DNA from 3 places in the Chitinophaga sp. YIM B06452 genome. Region 3 is predicted to be linked to each of the others. Evidence: riboswitches for the same ligand, from Rfam matches in the RefSeq annotation. Region 3 holds a riboswitch; each other region holds the start of a gene.
What was found. Region 3 has a riboswitch for cobalamin ahead of metE (5-methyltetrahydropteroyltriglutamate--homocysteine S-methyltransferase). Riboswitches for the same ligand answer to the same signal wherever they lie in the genome.
Positions count from the first base shown of each region.

Region 1: it holds a riboswitch for cobalamin, as region 3 does, so the genes downstream of both, R3I13_RS20660 (ribonucleoside-diphosphate reductase small subunit) here and metE (5-methyltetrahydropteroyltriglutamate--homocysteine S-methyltransferase) in region 3, are expected to answer to the same signal.
Region 2: it holds a riboswitch for cobalamin, as region 3 does, so the genes downstream of both, R3I13_RS03830 (TonB-dependent receptor) here and metE (5-methyltetrahydropteroyltriglutamate--homocysteine S-methyltransferase) in region 3, are expected to answer to the same signal.

Region 1 is NZ_JAWLKY010000004.1:166,357-173,669, reverse strand. Features, by position in the region: gene R3I13_RS20665 (hypothetical protein) at 1-1,278, shown strand, start outside; cobalamin riboswitch at 1,603-1,808, shown strand; gene R3I13_RS20660 (ribonucleoside-diphosphate reductase small subunit) at 1,945-2,916, shown strand; gene R3I13_RS20655 (ribonucleoside-diphosphate reductase subunit alpha) at 2,973-5,351, shown strand; partial or broken gene R3I13_RS20650 (ORF6N domain-containing protein) at 5,406-5,828, opposite strand; gene rluF (23S rRNA pseudouridine(2604) synthase RluF) at 5,880-6,623, shown strand; gene R3I13_RS20640 (hypothetical protein) at 6,624-7,313, opposite strand, start outside.
Region 2 is NZ_JAWLKY010000001.1:1,024,453-1,031,765, forward strand. Features, by position in the region: gene R3I13_RS03820 (PLP-dependent aspartate aminotransferase family protein) at 1-757, opposite strand, end outside; gene R3I13_RS03825 (amino acid permease) at 783-2,108, opposite strand; cobalamin riboswitch at 2,156-2,379, shown strand; gene R3I13_RS03830 (TonB-dependent receptor) at 2,433-4,343, shown strand; gene R3I13_RS03835 (DUF6580 family putative transport protein) at 4,362-4,958, shown strand; gene R3I13_RS03840 (ABC transporter substrate-binding protein) at 5,020-5,949, shown strand; gene R3I13_RS03845 (SusD/RagB family nutrient-binding outer membrane lipoprotein) at 6,022-7,313, opposite strand, start outside.
Region 3 is NZ_JAWLKY010000001.1:1,949,439-1,956,751, reverse strand. Features, by position in the region: gene metE (5-methyltetrahydropteroyltriglutamate--homocysteine S-methyltransferase) at 1-2,132, opposite strand, end outside; cobalamin riboswitch at 2,278-2,475, opposite strand; gene R3I13_RS07835 (response regulator) at 2,781-3,149, shown strand; gene R3I13_RS07830 (hypothetical protein) at 3,210-3,425, shown strand; gene R3I13_RS07825 (Y-family DNA polymerase) at 3,469-4,728, shown strand; gene R3I13_RS07820 (hypothetical protein) at 4,733-5,218, shown strand; gene R3I13_RS07815 (SOS response-associated peptidase) at 5,222-5,971, shown strand; gene R3I13_RS07810 (ATP-binding protein) at 5,966-7,313, opposite strand, start outside.

The sequences.
Region 1 (7,313 bases), on a different contig from region 3:
CCGCTGATAGATCTGCGGGAGCAGCTGGACTATGCGCGGGTGCTGTACAACAAAGGACTGTATAACCAAAGCCTCAAGATACTGGCCAAAGCTAAAACCAGCGCGCGGGAGCAGGAAGAAGTGATGCTGTATTTCGAGACCGTGGAATTTGAGAAGCTGATCGAAAGCAGGCACATCACCCGCAGCCTGGACAACCGGGCGGAAGAGCTGAGCGACGAAAGCCGGATCATCAACGAGCAGCTGAACAACGTGAGCAAGCTGAGCACCCTGGCCCTGCGGATGTACGGCATGTACCTCAAGCTGGGGCACGCGCGCGACGAGAAGGATTCCATGATGCTGCGGTCTTTCTTCGAAGCCAACCTGCCGGCAGTGCAGCAGGGCAGCATGAGCTTCTACGAACGCATTTACCTTTACCAGGCTTATTGCTGGTACTATTATATTTTGCAGGATTTCGTGATGTATTACCGGTATACCCAGAAGTGGGTGGACCTGTTCACCGAATATCCCAGCCTGCGCGATACTGATGTGGACCTGTACATCAAAGCGATGCACAACCTTCTGACCGCGCATTTCCACACGATGAACCACGATAAATTCACCGAGGTGCTTACCGAAATGGAGCAGTTCATTGTCGAAAAAGAAGAAAGCATGAATGAGAACACGCGCACCTCCGCGTTCGTGTATCTCTATACCGGCAAGATCAACCGGCACTTCCTTGACGGCACTTTTTCAGAAGGGCTGCAGCTCGTGAGCGAGGTGGAATGCAAGATATCGGAGCACCAGCTAACCGTGGACCAGCACCGCGTGCTTGTATTTTATTACAAGATCGCCTGCCTTTATTTCGGCAGCGGCGATAATAATAACGCGATCGTTTACCTGAACAAGATCATTCATTTGCGGATAGGCAACCTGCGGGCAGACATACAATGTTTCGCGCGCATCCTTCACCTGATCGCGCATTACGAGCTGGAGAACTACAGCCTGGTGGAATACCTGATCAAATCTGTGTACCACTTCATTGCGAAGAACAAGGACTTAAGCCTGGTCATGGAAGAGATCCTGAAATTCCTGCGCAAGAACATGTACGCCAATCCCAAGGCTTTGCGCACCGCTTTTCGCGAGCTGAAGGGAAAGCTGGAGATCATCGCGAAGAATCCTTACGAGCGCAGGAGCTATTTGTATCTCGATATTGTGAGCTGGCTGGAAAGCAAGATAGACGGGATACCTGTGCAGGAGGTGATCAGGAAGAAGTTTATCAACAAAGTGCCGCGGATTTAGTTAATGCACATTAACAAAAAGACAACGTACGTTTAATATTGAAACGCCGTGGAAAGGTTATCCCCGGCGTTTCTTCATATAAAGAAGGGATCTTCCAATCCTTTGTGTTTCAGGGTAATTTTCGCTACACATTTTGCTTGTGCTAATACGTGCCAGATTTCCAACACATTCTGTTTTTCTATCATACCAAATACCTGCTTTTAGATGTGAATAACGTGAATTGTACGCCCCTTCTGCGATCCCAAAAAGTTCACATTCTTTATCCACATATGGGGGAAACTTACCACCTTGACGGGATAGTTTGATCATTACATTTGCAACAGTTCTTGACTTCGTTGTGCTGGCTTCAAACGTTTCTTAAACGTGGAGAATTAATAGGGAATCGTGTGGAATTCACGAGCAGACGCGCTACTGTGATCCCCTATATGCCGGATGCTTTGCAAAATGCCACTGCCCCGACAGGCGTCGGGGTGGGAAGGCTCACCCGGCAAGGGAAAGCCAGGAGACCTGCCAGAACAACGTAATTGTCAAAACCTTCGCGAAATAAGGTTATGGCGAGCCCGACCCCAGGATGTACCTCCTCTACGGATAACGCGCTCCCGTCTCCCCACGCCGCGAACCCGCATTAACTTAACTAGGGATAGTGAACCGTATAAAAAATTACTAATGAGTAACGAGAATGAGATCTTATTGAAAGACAACAAGGACAGGTTCGTGCTGCTGCCGATCAATTACCCCGCCATCTGGGAACAATACAAACGCCATGAAGCCAGCTTCTGGACCGCCGAGGAGATCGACCTCAGCGGCGACCTGGCAGACTGGGCGAAGCTGAACGATGGCGAGCGCCACTTCATTTCGCATGTGCTGGCCTTTTTTGCGGCATCAGACGGGATCGTGAACGAGAACCTGGCGGTGAACTTCATGAGCGAAGTACAGATACCAGAAGCGCGTTGTTTCTACGGCTTCCAGATCATGATGGAAAACATCCACTCCGAAACTTATGCTTTGCTGATCGATACGTATGTGAAAGACCCGGTGGAGAAAGACCGCCTCTTCCACGCCATCGACACCGTGCCTGCGGTGAAAAAGAAAGCCGAATGGGCCCTCCGCTGGATCGAGAACGGCACCTTCGCGCAGCGCCTTGTGGCATTTGCAGCGGTGGAAGGCATCTTCTTCAGCGGCAGCTTCTGCTCCATTTTCTGGCTGAAAAAACGCGGCCTCATGCCCGGCCTTACCTTCTCCAACGAGCTCATCAGCCGCGACGAAGGGCTGCACTGCGAGTTCGCCTGCCTGCTGTACAGCATGCTCAACGGCAAGCTCAGCGAAAAAGAAGTGCATGAGATCATCGGCGACGCCGTGTCTATCGAAAAAGAATTTATTACAGACGCATTGCCCGCCGCCCTCATCGGCATGAATGCGGACCTGATGAAACAATACATCGAATTTGTGGCAGACCGCTGGCTGCAGGCGCTGGGTTGCAGCAAAATGTTCAACAGCAGCAACCCCTTCGATTTCATGGAAATGATCTCGCTGCAGGGCAAAACCAACTTCTTCGAAAAACGCGTGGGCGATTACCAGAAATCCGGCGTAATGGGAAATAAAGAGGCACAGACTTTCAGCCTGGACGAAGACTTTTAGACAAAACAAGAATACACCCGACATATATTTATTCACCCAGTTAAATTCATCACACTATGTTCGTTATAAAAAGAGACGGAAGAAAGGAATCTGTCAAATTTGACAAGATCACGGCAAGAGTAGAAAAACTGTGTTACGGATTGGCGCCGGAATATGTAGATTCAATCGACGTAGCGAAGAAAGTGATCCAGGGCCTGTACGATGGCGTTACCACCACCGAGCTGGACAACCTGGCTGCGGAAACCGCCGCTTCCCTGACAACCAAACACCCGGACTATGCGCAGCTCGCTTCCCGCATCGCGGTGAGCAACCTGCATAAAAATACGATCAAGTCGTTTTCCAAAACGATGAAGAAACTCTACGAATACATCGATCCGAAAACCGGCAAACCCGCCGGCCTGCTGAGCGATGAAGTGTGGGAAGTGATCCGTCAGCATGCTGACATACTCGATTCCACCATCATCTACGACCGCGACTTCGCTTTCGATTATTTCGGTTTCAAAACGCTGGAACGCTCTTACCTGCTGAAGATCGACGGCAAGATCGCCGAACGCCCGCAGCACATGTTCATGCGCGTGGCCGTTGGTATCCACAAAGAGGATATCGACTCCGCCATCAAAACATACAACCTGATGAGCGAGCGCTGGTTTACCCACGCCACGCCCACCCTCTTCAACGCCGGTACGCCCAAACCCCAGATGAGCAGCTGCTTTTTGCTGACCATGCAGGGAGACAGCATCGACGGCATCTACGACACCCTGAAACAGACCGCCAAGATCTCCCAGAGCGCAGGCGGCATCGGTCTCAGCATTCATAACATCCGCGCTACCGGTTCATATATCAGCGGCACCAACGGCACTTCCAACGGCATCATCCCCATGCTGCGCGTGTTCAACGACACTGCGCGGTACGTAGACCAGGGCGGCGGCAAACGCAAAGGCGCGTTCGCCATTTACCTGGAGCCCTGGCATGCAGACGTGTTCGAGTTCCTGGACCTGCGCAAGAACCACGGTAAAGAAGAGCTTCGCGCCCGCGACCTTTTCTATGCCCTCTGGATGCCGGACCTGTTCATGAAACGCGTGGAAGCCAATGGCAACTGGAGCCTGTTCTGCCCCCACGAAGCACCCGGGCTGGCAGATTGCTGGGGCGAGGAATTCGAGAAACTGTACGAACAATACGAAGCCGAAGGCCGCCAGCGCAAAACCGTAAAAGCGCAGGACCTCTGGTTCGCCATCCTGGACGCACAGATCGAAACCGGCACGCCGTACCTGCTGTATAAAGATTCCGCCAACCGCAAATCCAACCAGCAGAACCTGGGCACCATCAAAAGCTCCAACCTCTGCACCGAGATCATCGAATATACTTCTTCCGACGAAGTGGCCGTATGCAACCTCGCTTCACTGGCGCTGCCGCGCTTCGTGATCGACGGTAAGTTCGACCACCAGAAGCTCTTCGAAGTAACTTACCAGGCTACACTGAACCTGAACAAGATCATCGACGAGAACTATTACCCGGTTGAAGAAGCCCGCCGTTCCAACCTGCGCCACCGCCCCATCGGCCTCGGCGTACAGGGCCTGGCAGACGCGTTCTTCCTGCTGCGTTACCCCTTTGAAAGCGAACAGGCACAGCGGCTGAACAAAGAGATCTTCGAAACCATTTATTTCGCCTCCCTCACCGCCTCCAAAGACCTGGCGAAGAAAGACGGCGCATACGACAGCTACGAAGGTTCACCCGCCAGCAAAGGCATCCTGCAATATGATATGTGGGGCACCACGCCTTCCGACCGCTGGGACTGGACCGGCCTGAAAGCCGAGATCAAAACCTACGGTATCCGCAACTCTCTGCTGCTGGCGCCGATGCCCACCGCATCCACCTCGCAGATACTTGGCAACAACGAGTGCTTTGAGCCTTACACCTCCAACATCTACACCCGCCGCGTACTGAGCGGTGAGTTTGTGGTGGTGAACAAACACCTGCTGAAAGACCTCGTGGAACTGGGCCTGTGGGACAACGACATGAAGAACAAGATCATCGCTGCCAACGGCTCCATCCAGCAGATAGATGAGATCCCGGGCAATATCAAAGAACTGTACAAAACCGTTTGGGAGATCAAACAACGTACGATCATCGATATGGCTGCAGACCGTGGCGCATTCATCTGCCAGAGCCAGAGCCTGAACCTGTTCGTGGATACGCCTTCAGCTTCCAAGCTCACTTCCATGCACTTCTACGCCTGGAAAAAAGGCCTGAAGACCGGCATGTACTACCTGCGTACACAGGCCGCGGCACAAGCCGTTCAGTTCACCGTAGAAAAACAAGGCGGCCAGAACATGGTGCCCGTTATCGCCCCGGCCGAAAGCGCCGCGGACGAGCTGGGCGTGCCTGTAGGCGCGGTTTGCACGATGGAAGAAGGTTGCGTGACCTGCAGTGCTTGATAAAACTGTTATTGATTATAATAAAAAGGCCTGGGGTATTCCCCGGGCTTTTTTTTATGGGCTGTGCTTCCTGAAGCCGATTTCCACACGGGGTTCTTTCGGCGGGTCGATCAGGTGTTCCAGGTATTCAAAGATCACCTGGATGTCGGTTCCATGCGAGCTTACCTTTCCTTCCAGTTTTTCCAGTTGCAATAGCACATCCTTATGCACGGAAAGTGCTTCGCGCATTTTTACGAATATTTCAATGATCTGGATGCTGACTTGTATAGCACGTTCGCTGCGGAGCACATTGGCAAGCATTAGCACGCCATGCTCGGTGAAAGCGATCGGCAAATGCCCGCCCAGGTGCTGTTTGGAAGGTATCGCATTTTGCGATACCATTGAAAGTGCCTCCTGTTCTGATAACTGGAACATAAAATTCTCGGGAAACCGATCAATGTTGCGTTTCATCTGCTCCTTCAGCCGAAAAGGCTGTACACCGTACGATTTTCCGCAAGCCCGCTTTTTCCCTTAAATTTGCAGTCCGATATGGACATCAGCATCAACAAATACATCGCAGAAACCGGCTTCTGCAGCCGCAGGGAGGCAGATAATTACATTGAACAGGGCCGCGTGACCATCAATGACAACATTGCATCCAAAGGCAACCGCGTGGAAGAAGGCGACGTGGTGGAAATTGACGGCGAACCGCTGAAGAAAAAGAAAGCGCCCGTTTATATCGCACTGTATAAACCAAAAGGTATTACCTGTACCACCGACCTGAAAGACAAGACCAATATCATCGACTATGTTGGCTACAAATCCCGCATCTTCCCCATCGGCCGGCTGGACAAACTTTCCGAAGGCCTCATCTTCCTTACGAACGACGGCGATATCGTCAATAAGATATTGCGCGCGGGCAACCAGCACGAGAAAGAATATATCGTAACGGTAGACAAGCCTATCACCCTGGAATTCGTGAAGACCATGCGCAGCGGCGTGCGCATCCTGGGAGTATACACCAAAAAATGTTTTGTGCAGCAGGAAGGCCACACACGCTTCAGGATCATCCTCACGCAGGGCCTCAACCGACAGATACGCAGGATGTGCGAGGCTTTGGGGTACAAGGTCACCACGCTGAAACGCACCCGCATCATGGGCATTACGCTGAAAGACATCCCGCCCGGCAAATGGCGGTATTTCACCAAAGACGAAATTTCGCTGATGAACGAAATGGTGGCGAACAGCAGCAAAACGGCGGATAGATCCGACCTGGGCGGCATGGACGAATAACTACCAAAGCGGCTCCAGCTGCACTTCCACTTGCTCGTCGTGGCCATTCTCCAGCGAACGCATGCCTCTTTCCGTATGGCGCTGCGCTCTTACGATCACTTCCATTTCAAAATTCACTTTTTTCGTTTCGAAAGCCTGCTTACGCACACCTTCATGATCGAAGTCACCGCGGATGTCCGTAAAGCTGTTGATGATGGTGCCTACCGGTTTATCTTCCACGTTGCCGAGATACCTGCCCACGATACCGGCCACCTGGTTGATCACATCCAGCGCAACGCCTGCCGGGCTGGCATTGGAAACGAGGCCGGTAACGGTTCCCAGCAGCGACTTGTATTCTTCGTCGTTCTTCAGGTCTGCCATCACCTTGCCAGTTTCGCGCAGGGCCTTTTTGCTTTTGATCACGGCGCACATGGTGTGGATCTGCTTGGGCGGCAGTTTGTCCGTATCGTTCTGCTGCCAGTAAAAAATGGTTTTGTTGATAGGCAGATGCTCATTGTCACCGATCCTCGGGAAGCCCTGCAGGTCAATGCCGCCAAGCAACTGGTTGTTGATGTCGCTCACCACGATGGTAAGGCAATACAGCTTGGCAAAGCCGGGCAGCAGCAGGAAAGGCTCGGTATTGTTGTCTTTCACGAAAGGCGGCAGCAGGCGCAGCTCAATACCGGTGAGCTTGTCTGAAGTAGGAATGTC
Region 2 (7,313 bases), 920 kb from region 3:
TACGCAGGCCGCGCAGCAGCAGCCACGCGGAGAAGGGCGCGATCACGCTGCCTACGCTCAGGAACTCGGATACGAATATCTTCCTCAACAATTCCCTGCTGCCGGTCAGTACGCCCGCTACCGTATCGCTATGGCCGCTGATGAACTTGGTAGCGGATTGCAGGCAAAGGTCGATGCCCAGGCCGGCAGGCTGCTGGTATAAAGGCGTGCTGTAACTGTTATCGAGAATGGTAATGATGTTTTTGCTTTTCGCCAGTTTGGTGATGGCCGCAATATCCTGCAATTCGAAGGTAAAAGAATTGGGCGACTCCAGGTAAATGAGGCGGGTATTGGGTTGTATGGCCTTCTCAAAATTCTCCGTACACTTTCCGTCTACAAAAGTGGTTTGCACGCCGAAGCGGGGAAGGATGTTTTCCATGATCTGGCGGGCCCAGTTGTAGGGGTCTTTTACACAAACAATATGATCGCCCTGCTGCACCTGCGAAAGCACAGCCACGAAAATAGCCGCCGCCCCGCTGCCGAATACCAGCGCGTCTTCTGCGCCATCCAGCGCGGCCAGCTTTTGCCGGAGGATGTCTATCGTAGGATTATTGCCCCTGCTGTAAAGGAAACCTTTATACTCATCCTGCAACAGCGCCCGCATGTCCGCAACGGTATCGAATGCAAAATTGCTCGTTTGCATGATGGGCGGGGCGATGGCGTTGAAATAAAGCTCCCGGTCTTCCCCTAACTGATTGATAATATAAGATAGATCCATAGTCCAAATTAAGTGCTCTGCGTGTTCAGGATTTTTTCCGGACAACATACCGCATGAAAATGTAAATCGGCAGGCCTGCTACAAACCATACCATGCCGCCCAGCGCCTGGCCCAGGTCGGTGATAAAAATATTGACCGTTACAAAAAGATATACCGTGATAAAAAATGCCGGAATGAAGGGGTAGAGCCTCATCTTGTAAATACCCTGCCCGTCCAGGTGCGCCGTTTTTTTCCTTAACACAAAGATAGTAGCCGCGGCCGAAGCCAGCCCGATGGAATCGAACAGCATGACGTAGCGGATGATCGTGTCAAAATTGCTGAGGAAATACAATAACCCGACCACCAATGCAGCGAATACTGTCAATGCCACTTCCTGTACCTGCGTTTTGCTGTTCACCCGCTTGAAGATGCCCGGCAGCACGCCGTCTTCCGCCATGGCGTAATACATTCTCGGGTTAGACATCAGGTTGACGTTCGCGTATCCCAGCACAGAGAGGAACAGCAGCACACTCGTGATCCTGAATCCATATTCCCCGAAAAAAGCTCCTGCCATACGTGCCGCCAGTGCGTCGGTAGTTTTCAGCTGCTCGAAGCCGATCACTTTCACGTACGCGTAATTCACTGTGATATAAAGCAGCAGGATGATGCCGATGCCCAGCATGATGGACTTCGGCATGTTCTTCGCCGGCTCTCTTACATCGCTGCCGAAATTGATCGTTTGCTGGTAGCCGCCGTAAGTAAAAAAGACCGGCACCAGCGCTGCGCCGAAGATATATGCCCAGCCGTGAGGCGCAGCCACAGCCGCTGCCGTTTGACGCGGCGCTATGTTGTTGCTGAATGCGGCCAGGCACAGCAGCAATACCAGCGTGATCTTAAAGACGGTCAGTACATTCTGCCAGCTGGCGCTCATGCGGATGCCCGATAAATTGATCAGGTACAATATCAGTACAGCCCCGATGGCGATGGCCTTCCGGCCGCCTTCATGCTGGATGGTTTCGGGGAGCAGCACAGGACCGATATATTCGGCGCCTACGATACAAACGGCGGCGATGGATGCGGCGTTGGATATCAGGAGCGTCCAGTTGATCATAAAAGAATAAGCGGGGTGGAAGCCGTAAGACAGCACTTTATAGAACCCGCCCGCCACGGGGTAGCGGCTGCCTATTTCCGCATAAGTGAGCGCCCCGCAAAGGGTTACCAATCCTCCCAATACCCAGACCATAAAAAACAGCGACGGGGTGCCGGTTTCCCGGGCTACGCTCACCGGCGTCCTGAAAATACCCATCCCTATTACCAGCCCTACCACGATCATGGTGAGGTCGAACGGGCCCAGCTTTGGTTTAATGCTCATAACTACAAGATAACCGATTAACTGCTTATTTACATAAAATATCCGTAGGTTTGCCCCCGGTAAACGGTTGCCCCTGATCTTGATCGGGCATTAATAGGGAATCCGGTGTAAATCCGGAGCTATCCCCGTAGCTGTAAACCCGCCGCCTGCATCCCATGCAGCGCGATGTTTTCCGGGATCCTCCAGCCACTGTTCCGATAAATATTGGAGCGGGAAGGTACCTCCGGGAAGCGGGCAAGCCAGAAGACCTGCCGCATTACCTTCCATTCCCTGCTTCGGGTGAAAGCAGAGAGCATGTTGCACTTATTCAACCTATAGACGTACATGAAAAAGAAAAGCTCAATGCTTACTTTCGGCTTGCTGGCTATATGCTATGCAGCTTCCGCGCAAGATTCCGCGCAGGTTTCCCAACTGAACACCTTTGTAGTGACCGCTACCAAGTTCGCCAAAAAACAAAGCGAAACCGGTAAAGTGCTCACCGTGATCACCAGCCAGCAGCTTGCCCAGAGCGCAGGCCGCACGGTGGCCGATGTATTGAACGAACAGGCCGGCATCGTGATCAACGGCGCGGGCTCTAATCCCGGCAAGAACAGGGAATTGTATTTCCGCGGCGCCACCAGCCAGTACACGCCCATTCTCATGGACGGCATTCCCGTAGCGGACGCCACCGGCCTCACCGGCAGCGCCATCGACCTGCGGCTGCTGCCTGTAGACATGGTAGAGCGCATCGAGATACTGCGCGGCACACAAAGCACCATGTATGGGGCAGACGCTATTGCCGGCGTAGTGAACATTATTACCAAAAAAGGCGGAGACAAACCTGTGAGCGCTTACGGCGACCTCGTATGGGGAAGCAACCGGAGCCTGAAAGGCTCGCTGGGCCTGCGCGGGCAGCAGGATAACGTGGATTACAACGTGAATTTCACGCACTACGAAACCGACGGCATCTCCGAAGCCGCCGCGCCTGACACGCTGAAAGATCCTCAATTCGACCGCGACGGCATCAAACAGAACGCGTTTATGGCCAACGTGGGCATACAGGCAACAGAGCACCTGAAGCTGCGCCCCTTCCTCTTTTACAGCGATTACAAAAGCCTCTACGACGGCGGCCCCTTTGTGGATGCGCTGAAGAATAACAACAAGTCCAACCTGATCCATACCGGCATCCGCGGGGATTATGACCTCAATGGCAAAGGACAGGTACACGGCAATTTCGCCTATCAGAAAATAACCCGCCGCGACGAGAGCGCCTGGGGCGTTACTGACCTCGACGGCCGCAGCTACTTCGGCGAGTTGTATGGCAACTACGATATCACCGACTGGTTCCAGGCGCTGGCAGGCGTGGAATACCGCAAGTCTGAGATGTTCGACACTACTTTCCGCAACCCCTACGGCATCCGCGACCAGTACAATACCAGTCCTTATGCAGCCCTCTTTATCAGGAACCTGCACGGTTTCAGCCTTGAGCTGGGCGGACGGTATACCATGCATTCCAAATACGGCAACAACTTTACGTACACGATCAATCCATCGTACCTGGTATCGGACAAGTTGAAGATCTTCGCCAGCATTGCATCCGGCTTTAAAGCGCCTACGCTCACCGCGCTGTACAGCATCTGGGGCAGCGAAGACCTGAAGCCTGAACATGCTACCAGCTACGAAGCCGGCGCCCAGGCCTTTTTGCTGAACGATAAGCTCAACCTGCGCGCAGTGGTATTTAAACGCGATATGAAAGACGTGATCGCTTTCATCCCCGCTACCAACAAATACGTGAACTTCAACCAGCAGCACGATAAAGGTCTCGAAGTGGAAGCGGCCATCCAGCCTGCGAAAGGGCTGAACGTACGGCTGACTTACGCTTATGTAGACGGCAAAGTGACCACCCAGAACGTTCCCGGTAAAGACACGACCTACAACAACCTGGTGCGCCGCCCCAACCATACCGGCACGCTGAATATAGGCTACCAGGTTACCAAACACCTGTTCGTCAGCAGCACCCTCAGGCATACCGGCAGCCGCTACGACCAGTACTACCCGCCTTTCCCGCAGCCGATGGAGGTTGTGCAGCTGGAAGCTTACACTTTGCTGGATGCGTATGTTGAATACCGTTTTTCGCCGAAGGCTAATATTTTCTTCAACGCAAACAATATCACCAATAACAAAAAATACTGGGAAATTTACGGCTATTCCGTGCTGGGCTTCAACATGGCCGCCGGCGTATCCTTTTCACTGTAATCTTTAAATTCACAACAGATGTCTATCAGGAACCTACAGCCCCGCTTCTTCGTTCTGCTGCTGTTCATCATTGTGGCAGGCGTGCTGCGCATCACAGCCGCAGGCAATATCACGCCCTTCTCCAACTTTTCGCCCGTAGGCGCCATGGCACTGTTTGGCGGCGCATGTTTTGCGGACAAATGGAAAGGATATGTATTCCCCCTGCTCACGCTTTTCCTCAGCGATGTGATCATGATGCAAACGGTATACAAAGCCTATTCCAACGGCTTCATGTTCAGCGGCTGGTACTGGATCTACATCGGTTTTGCCGCCAGCGTGCTGATCGGGCAGCTCGTGATCAAAAAGATCAGCGTCGGCAACATTGTGCTGGCCAGTGTACTGGCAGCCGTTGTGCACTGGCTGTTTGCTGATTTCGGTACGTTCATGAGCGAGTTCAATATGGACATTACCACCGGCAAACCTTTCACCCGCGATCTTTCCGGGCTCATCAGGTGCTACACCCTGGGGCTGCCGTTCCTGAAGAACACGCTGCTGAGCAATCTTATATTCAGCGGCATTTTCTTCGGGCTGTTCGCCTACATGGAGAAAAAGATACCGGCGCTGGCTGTACGTTAAAATATCATCCGGGGCTGGCTGCATGGCCGGCCCTTCTTCTTATCCTCTTAAACTGCTTACCATGATCGCTTCCTCATTCCTCCCTGCCGCCACCCAGATGATCTACGACATGGGCCTCCAGCACCTGCTGCAGGGCATTACCTTTGAGTGCCCCGCCGTTGCGCTGGCGGAAAAGCAGCGCGTGGTGCGTTATGTGCTGGAAGGAAATACTTACAGCAGCGAGGAAATAGACCGCATCTTTTCCGCCTCCAAAGCACAGGGGAAAAGCCTGTATTATGTAGACGAGCCTTTGCTGGAAAGCATTTCGCCGGACATCATCTTCACGCAGGATGTGTGCGAAGTATGCCAGATCGATACGCATTGCACGCAGCAGGCCGTATATAAACTTAGCAAACAGCCGGAGCTGGTAAGCCTCAGCCCCAACAATCTCACGGATGTATTCAACTGCGCCATCACCATCGGCAAGGCCCTGGGTGAGGAAGCCACTGCCTACCGTTACCTGGCCGCACTGCAGCAGCGCCTGGATCATATTACAGACCGCCTCCGCCAGCACCGCGCACCCCTGCGCCGCGTGATGATCATGGAATGGATGGCGCCCGTGTACAACTGCGGTCACTGGATCCCTTACCAGGTGGCATATGCAGGCGGGGTAGACATGCTGTCCAATCCCGCCGGCGATTCCATCGTTACACCCTGGGAAAAAATATTCCGTTACGATCCCGAAGTGCTGGTGATCGCGCCCTGCGGCTTCCTCACAGGCCGTTCCGCGGAAGAACTGCACCTCGTCACGAATGTTCCCGGCTGGGATAACTTACAGGCGGTGCGCAACAATGAAGTGTATCTCGCGGACTACGACCTGTTCACCCAACCCAGCGCCAGCACCCTGGTAGATGGCGTTGAAGTACTGGCTCATCTTTTTCACCCGCAGGTGTTTGAGGCGCCGGAAAGGCTGAAGGGGAAGTTCAGAACGCTTGCGTTGCAGGAAGTTTAACCTTTTTCAGCAGAGACAAAACAAGAACGGGCCTCAACTGAGGCCCGTTTCACTTTACATGCAACTATATTCCTACTTGATCAGCCACATCTCTCCGTTGATGTCGTCCGTACCGCTGAACTGCCTTTGCAGCGCGGCTTTCACCTGGTCGTTGTTCGTCTGGTATTCGCGTTGCGGGTAGAGCCAGCGCTTGGGAATGCGGCCGCCGTTGGAGTTGGCCGGGCCCACATCGAACCTGGGAATGCCCGTTCTGCGGTACTGGTAATAGGCCTGGCGGCCTGAGTTCATGAAAAAGGCCAGGTACTTCTGTATTAGTATCTGCGAAAGGCCTTCCGCATTAACGCCCTTGTATTTTGCTTTTGCTGAAGCAGTGTACCACGCGTTGAACACATCATCCGAAATACCATAAAAATTCATAGATGCCTTGATGCCTTTTTTATACCAGGCCTCCGCATCGCCGGGCGCCCAGCCGCGGTGGACCGCTTCTGCAATGGTAAAGCACAGCTCAGGGTAACCCACCTGGATGCAAGGCTCGCCGCTGCCCGTTGCCCAGTAACGTTTTTCGTTGCCATAAGAAAGAAAACCCTTGGCATTTTGTGAACTGAGATCACTGAGCACGTCGCCCGTACGGCCGCCCTTGTAGGAACTGAACCTGGTGGCATAACCGGGGATGTTGTTCGCCTTGGCGGTGTCTACCGGTTCTGCTATTTCAAAAGTGCGGGGGTCCTGGTAGGCGGTCAGCGTGTCCAGGTAAGTGGCGCCCATGTTGTTGCGGCCACGGTCAAACCCACGGTTGTAGGGCCCGAGCGGGTAACGGTTCTCCTGGATGTTGCCATTGAAGATCACGCTGTAATTGTCGGTATTGCCTTCCATGATGGGATAACGAGCGGGATCATTGAGAATGGCAGCGAACTGTTCTTTTATCTTCAGGTCCGCATCATCCACGCGCTTGCTGAGGTTGATCAGTACGCGCAGCTTGAATGTGTTGATCAGTTTGCGCCATTTGTTCAGGTCGCCGTCAAGCATGAAGTCGCCGCTGATCTTGTTGCGCACGGCGGCGGTGAGGAATGCGTGCATTTCGGCACTGGCTTCATCCAGCAGCTTCAGGCTTTGCACGAACACTTCTTTCTGGGTATCGTATTTCGGGGTGAAATTGTCTGAAGCAGCATTCATCGCTTCGCTCATGGGCACATCGCCGAATTTCATCGCCATGTCCACATAACACCAGGCCTTCAGGAATTTCGCGATAATGAGGTAAGGTTTGTTTTCATCGCCGCCCAAACGGTTGGCTTCTTCTTCCATTTTCTGCACATTGCGCAGCACGCCGTAGCGCATGCCGGTAGAGCCCCAGTTGTAGCCCTGGC
Region 3 (7,313 bases):
ACGCCGGGCACCCGCGGTGAATGAATGTCATATACTCCCGGGCCGATCTCGTTCGGGTACTTAAACCCTGCAAATGCTTCCAGCAGCTCCATCTGCGACCGCGATGTTTCGATCGTGATCACGTCGGCGTCCATTGCCGCGATATGCGCGATGATGTCGTTGAATTCGCTGTAACACATATGCGTATGCACCTGCGTATCGTCCCTCACGCCGCAAACCGCTACCCTGAAGGCTTTCACAGCCCATTCCAGGTATGCGTCCCGGTCTGCTTTCCGCAAAGGCAAACCCTCCCGGATGGCAGGCTCATCAACCTGGATGATGCCGATGCCTGCTTTTTCCAGGGCCACGGCCTCATCACGGATGGCCAGGGCTATCTGGTTCGTGGTAACGGAGCGCGGCTGGTCGTTGCGCACGAACGACCATTGCAGGATGGTCACAGGCCCGGTGAGCATGGCTTTCATGGGTAGTGCAGTACACGACTGCGCGAACTTCGTCCAGCGGAGGGTCATGTCTGCAGGGCGGCTCACATCGCCATAGATCACGGGCGGTTTTACACAACGGCTGCCATAGCTCTGCACCCAGCCGTTTTGGGTGAAAACAAACCCATCCAGCATTTCACCAAAATACTCCACCATATCGTTCCGCTCAAACTCGCCATGAACGAGCACATCCAATCCCAGCTCTTCCTGCAGCCTGATGGCATTGATGGTAGCCTGCTCCAGCGCTGCTTCATATTGTTCCGCAGGAAGATCCCCTTTCCGCCATTGTGCGCGCAGCTGGCGGATATCGTCCGTTTGCGGGAAGGAGCCGATGGTGGTGGTGGGGAACAGCGGCAGGTTGAAACGTGCTGTTTGCAGTTGCTGCCTGGTGCTGAAGGGGCTTTGCCTGCGGGCGTCATCGTCTGTAATAGCCGCCGTACGGGCTTTTACAGCCGGTTTGTGAATCCTTGCGGAAGCGCTCTTTTCCGCGATGGCTGTGCGGTTCAGTTCCAGCAGGCTGTTGTTGCCGTGGAAAATGGCGTCCAGCGCGGTTACTTCTTCCAGTTTCTGCTTCGCAAATGCCATCCAGGACCTCATTTCCGCGTCCAGGCCTGTTTCCAGGTCAAGGTCGGCAGGCGTATGAAGCAAAGAGCAGGAAGGCGCTATCATTACGCGGTCTTCGCCGAGCGCATCTACGGCTTTTCGTATATGCGGAAGCGATATATCGTAATTATTCTTCCAGATGTTGCGGCCGTCTACCAGGCCCAGCGATAAAGAAGTTTTGGGAGGAAGCAGCGGCAGCAGCTCATCCAGTTGCTGCGGCGCCCTTACGAGGTCCAGGTGAAGGCAGCAGACGGGCAGGCCGGCAGCCAGCTCCGCATTGCCGCGCAGGCCTTCGAAGTAAGTGGCCACCATCAGCTTGAGGTCTTTGCATTGTTTGCGGATCTCGGCATAAGCGTAGCGGTAAGCGTTTTGTTCTGCTTCACTAATGTCCATGGCCAGGAAAGGCTCGTCCAGCTGCACCCATTCCGCGCCCTGCGCCTGCAACTTTTGCAGCACGCTGATATAAACGGGCAGCAGGTTATGCAGCAGTTCAATGCGGTGGAAGCCGCTTTCTTTTTCCTTTCCCAATAAAAGATAAGATACCGGGCCAATGAGCACCGGCTTGGGCGTGGCTTCCAGCGTATGCCGCGCAGCGTCGAAGGCGTTGAACACCTTGTTGCTCAGCAGGCGGAACTGCTGGTCTTTTTTGAATTCCGGTACGATGTAGTGGTAATTGGTGTCGAACCACTTGGTCATTTCCATGGCGGTAATATCCAGCCCATGCTGCTGGTAGCCGCGCGCCATGGCGAAATAAAGGTCGATCTCGGCATTCTCTGCCACCTCCGTTACCACGGGCGCATAACGGTCTGGCACTGCGCCGAGCAGCAGGGTCATGTCCAGCACCTGGTCGTAGAAGCTGAAATCGTTGCAGGGCACGAGGTTCATGCCGGCGGCCTGCTGCAGCTGCCAGTGTTCTTCCTGCAGGCGTTTGGCGGCGAGGAACAGTTCGCTGCGGCCAATGCGGCCCTGCCAGTAATGCTCACAGGCTTTTTTGAGCTGTCTTTGGGCTCCCATGCGCGGGTAGCCGAGGTTGTGTTTAAGCATACGCATAAAACTTTTTGGTTAAAACATTAATGTGCATTAATGCTCCTTACAGTTTCCGGTATGCTTTCAGGATTGTGTAGAAGATAAGGAATGAAAAGGCACGACGGGCCATGCCCATCCGTTCCCGACTACTGCTTCAAATCGCGAAAGCATTTGTCTTACACAGCGGGGCAAGTATCCTGGCTCGTAACATCATTACCGTTCTTCTCACCCCGTTCAGGTCGGGGGCAATGAACATCGGTGGCAATGATTCAGGTGCGTTACTTACAGTTGCGCGACAGCCCGTGATTTACACACGGTTCCTTATTAAAAGCGGCTTTCGCCGCCTACCGCGCTGTGGAAAGAATGAATAAAAGTAAAGAACTCGGGGTCAAAGATAGGAAGGTGCCCGGTCATTTCCTACTAACACGCCGGCGAACGTTAATACGCATTAACCAAAAACGATTTTGGCACAGTATATGCAAATGTCCCTTTGTACCATTTAACCGTATACTCCCTGACACCTGTGGCCTGGCCATTGAAAGAACAAGTAGTATACCTGTATACGCGTCTCAAATTAATCAAGCATCCATTTTAGCAGCATAAGGTAACGCCGGAATCCCGGCCAGAAGAGCTATGTCCTTCATGCTGCATGGAACAACCATGTTTTTGTATATGAAAAGGATTTTGGTAATTGTGGATGATCTGCTGATGATTCATGTGATAGAATTGATCATACAGAAAGAGGGATACGACGCAGACCTTGCCTATAACGGAAAAGAAGCTACTCTTTTGCTTAACTCGCATGAGTATGAACTTGTCATCGCGGATTTCAAGCTGCCATTCCCGCACCTGCAGGAACTGGCGGATGCCCTGCGCCTGAAAAAAGCACGTAAATCCTTCCCCATCCTGGCTATTATCCCGGCAGCATTCTTAACCGGCAGCGTTGGCGGCTGGTTCGGTATCGACGCGGATGAAACTGTAATCCGGCCTTTCTGCCCATTCGAGTTAACCGTCACGATCAAACGCCTTTTGGCGCGTTGATTGTTGGCAGGCCTGGTTTTCCGGGCCTGCGTTTTTTCATTTTTTAGCGATCTTCGCCATATGGACCCTTTTTCCGTTTCTGTCAACGGCCAGCTTTACGAAGTAACGCCCTACGTAAAAGGCTATACCGTTTCCTTCCACATCGATGCGCCGGGAAGCCGCATTTCTTTTGAGCTGGATGAAGAAGACAACCTTCGCGCCATTACCAGCGGCGAGCCCGTGGATGCCGCGCTGGTAGAGCAACTCGCCGCTGCGATCGTACAGCACTTTGGCTGAAATGCCAAAATTTTTAGCTACATTTGCTAATAATAATAGCATTATGATTGCCCTTGTTGACTGTAACAATTTCTATGTCAGCTGCGAACGGCTCTTCCACCCCCAATTCCTCCGCAGGCCGGTAGTGGTGCTGAGCAACAACGACGGCTGCGTGGTAGCCCGCTCCGAAGAAGCCAAAGCCCTCGGCATCGCCATGGGCGACCCCGCCTTTACCATCGAAAAAACGCTGAAGGAACACCATGTTGTCATGTTTTCCTCCAATTATACCCTTTATGGCAGTCTCAGCAACCGCGTGATGCGGATACTTTCCCATTATTCCCCGGATATGGAAATATATAGTATAGACGAGGCTTTCCTGGACCTGTCAGGCATGAAGGACCTGCCGGGCATCGCAGCCGCGATACGGAAACATATCTTCGAAGAAGTAGGCCTGCCGGTGTCTGTAGGCGTTGCCCCCACCAAAACGCTCGCCAAAATGGCAAACCGCTATGCCAAAAAGCACCATCGCCGCGCCGGCGTATGGGTCATGGATACGGAAGAAGGCATCCGTGAAGTGATGGCAGCCACTGCCGTGGAAGACATCTGGGGCATCGGCGCGCAGTATGCGCACAAGCTGCATCAAAAAGGATTCCACACGGCACTGGAGCTTTCCCGGGCCCCGGACGACTGGATCAGGAAAGAAATGACCGTAACAGGCCTTCGCCTTGTGCATGAGCTGCGTGGCATCCAAAGCATCCCCATGCAGGAAGCAGAGCCTGCAAAAAAAGCGATCTGCGTGGCCCGCTCTTTCGGGCAGCTACTAACGGAAAAGAACGACCTGCGTGAAACGCTGGCCAATTACACAGCGATCTGCGCGCAGAAGCTCCGCAAACAGCAAAGCTGCGCAGCCGCCATACAGGTTTTCCTGTCCACCAATTATTTCCGCGTGCAGGACAAACAATATCACCGCTCCATCACCCTGCGCCTGCCCGTACCCACCAGCAGCACACCCACGCTGATACATTTTGCCATGGACGCGCTGGACCGCATCTACCGCCCCGGGTATAATTATAAAAAGGTGGGCGCCCTGCTGCTGGACCTGGTGCCGGAAACCAGCGTGCAGCAGAACTTATTCCCGGAAAAAGACCAGGCGCGCGAAGCGAAGCTCATGAAAGCGCTGGACGGCATCCATCAACACTTTCATGGTAAGCAGGTCGTTAAATTTGCGGTGCAGGGCAAGGGTGAAAAAGGGAAAATAAAGCGTGACCGGCTTTCGAAGTGTTATACCACGCGGCTTACAGAAATTCTTCATTGTAAAACATAACCATATGCACAACCCGCTTTCCATTTTACGTGCCATGGTGCTGGATGGGCTCATCCAGGCGGGACACATGTACTTTGTACGGCAGTCCTACCCCAGGGGCATGTTTAAGAACATTAAAGAATCGCTGCTGATCACGCCTTACAAAAGCGCCGGCGAAGCAAACCATCATTACAACGCCATTGTTTCGGACCCGCGCCGGTATATCTACAGCGTATACCATCCCGGCGACAGGGAAAAATTGTATTACGCAGCCAGCCAGCCCGAAGGCTATGGCATTTATATCGCGTTGCTGAAAGACAGGGAGTGGAAGCCCGGCCATTCCTTTACTGCGGCCATCAGGCGGTACATGCGGCTGCACGGCGGCAGCAGGCCCGATGGAAGAGAAAATTTGTCTGCCGAACTGTCTATCCGGTTTGGCGAACTTTTCATTAATTTGAAGCGGCATCAGCAGGAATTAAAGATCCCCCTTTCCGAAATAGAAAAAACATAACGCATGTGCTACGACCTTGCATTTTCCACCAGCATCGAATCCGTGTTCGATTATCTCCCTGAGCTGAAAGACATGGGCCAGCTGGATATGTCCTTTGAACCTACCTATCACAAAGTGGCGCAGGCTTATCCCAAATGGCCGGTAGTGGTGAACGATAACGGCACGCTGAAGCTGATGAAGTTTGAATGGGGCGTGATACCTAATTACATGAAAACGCCGGAGGAGATCAAAAAAGGCCGCAAGTGGATGGTGAACGCCCGCTCCGAAAAAGTGCTGGACACTAAAGCGTACTGGAGCCGCATCCGCCGGAACCGTTGCCTGGTACCGGCTACAGGCTTCTTTGAACACCGGGAGATCCCGGGATGGAAAAATAAAGTGCCTTATTATATCCGGTTAAAAAACCGCGATATATTTTTCATCGCGGGGCTCTATGCCTATTCGCATCTGCCCAACCCCGAAACCGGTGAGCTGCCCGGCACTTTCACCGTGCTCACGCGCGATGCCAACGACGTTATGAGCCGCATTCACAACGGCGGCGACAATGCCGGCCGCATGCCGCTGATATTGCCGGTGGAATATGAGCAGGAATGGCTCCGGCCGGACCTTTCAGATGAAGGCATCCGGCGCATCCTCAACTATTCCCTCCCTTCAGACGAAATGGCATACTGGACGGTGAATTCCGTGCGCAAGGCAAAACCTGATGATGAAGGAGTGATCGAAAGGGTGGAATATGCGGACCTTCCCGCGTTATGATGCTTTGATGATCCTGAGCGGGTAAGGCGTTTCTTTGCTGAGGTATTTATCCATTACAGAATACAACCGGTCGAACTCTACCGGTTTGATCAGGTATTCATTCACGCCGGCCTCCAGCGCTTCTTTTTGCTGCTCGCGGAATGCATCCGCGGAAATAGCGATCACGGGAATATGCCGCAGGTCATGGTCTGCGCGGAGTAAACGGATCACTTCGTTACCGTTGAGCTTGGGCATATGCATGTCCATGATGATCAGGTCCGGGTGGCAGGCATGCGCCATTTCCAGGCCTTCCTCACCATTGTTCGCAATATGCAATGAAATACCCAGGTGCGCGAAGAAACGCTCCATGATCATTTGATTGATCTCGCTGTCTTCCATCAGCAGCACTCTTCTTTCCGCGGGGAAAGCGGCGTATTCCTTGCGGTCGTCGCGGGGTTGTTCTTCCGGTTTGGCGATAGCCTGTTCTTCCAGCGGCAGCGTAACCGTAAAAGCAGCGCCCTGGCCGGGCTCGCTCCAAACTTCAATATTGCCGCCCATCAGCTCGGTAATGCGGCGTGAAATGGTAAGGCCCAGGCCCGTGCCGCCGAAGTTCTGGTGAATGGTTTCATCTGCCTGCTCGTACGGCTGGAAGATCAGTTTCTGTTTTTCTTTCGGTATGCCCACGCCTTCGTCTGCCACGCGGATGCACCACTGCGCCGGCTCCTGCAGGTAGATGTGCAGCGTCACTTTTTTACCTGAAGGTGTGAACTTCAGCGCGTTGCCCAGCAGGTTGTTGAGTATCTGTGTAAGATGCAGCCTGTCTCCCACCACTTCGCCGGGCAGCTTGTGATCTACCTGCAGCTGCAATTGCACGCCTTTTACTTTCGCTGCGTCCTGGTAAATATTCACCACGCTGCGGATCCATTCGCGGAGCACGAAAGGCTCAGGATGCAGCTCGTCGGTTTTCCCGGCTTCGATCCTCGCCAGCTCCAGCACATTGTTGATAATGTCCAGCAGGCTGTGGCTGCTGTTGTGGATGTTGTCGATCATTTGCAGGATGCTGCGGGGTATCTTGTTGCGGATAGCGGGTTCGTTGAGCAGCAGGAAACTGATGCCGATCACGGCATTCAGCGGGTTGCGTATTTCGTGGCTGATCTCGCGGAGAAAAGCCGATTTGGCGGTGTTGGCATGTTGCGCTTCGTCGCGGGCCCTCATCAGGTCCTGCTTGAGCGATTCCAGTTCGGCCACATAGCCTTTTAATTGCTGGTCCTGGTCGCGGAGCTGGCTGTTGCTGGTCTTCAGGTTCACCAGCATGTTTTCCAGCGCGATATTATTCAAACGCAGCTGCGTGGTGCGGTTGTGC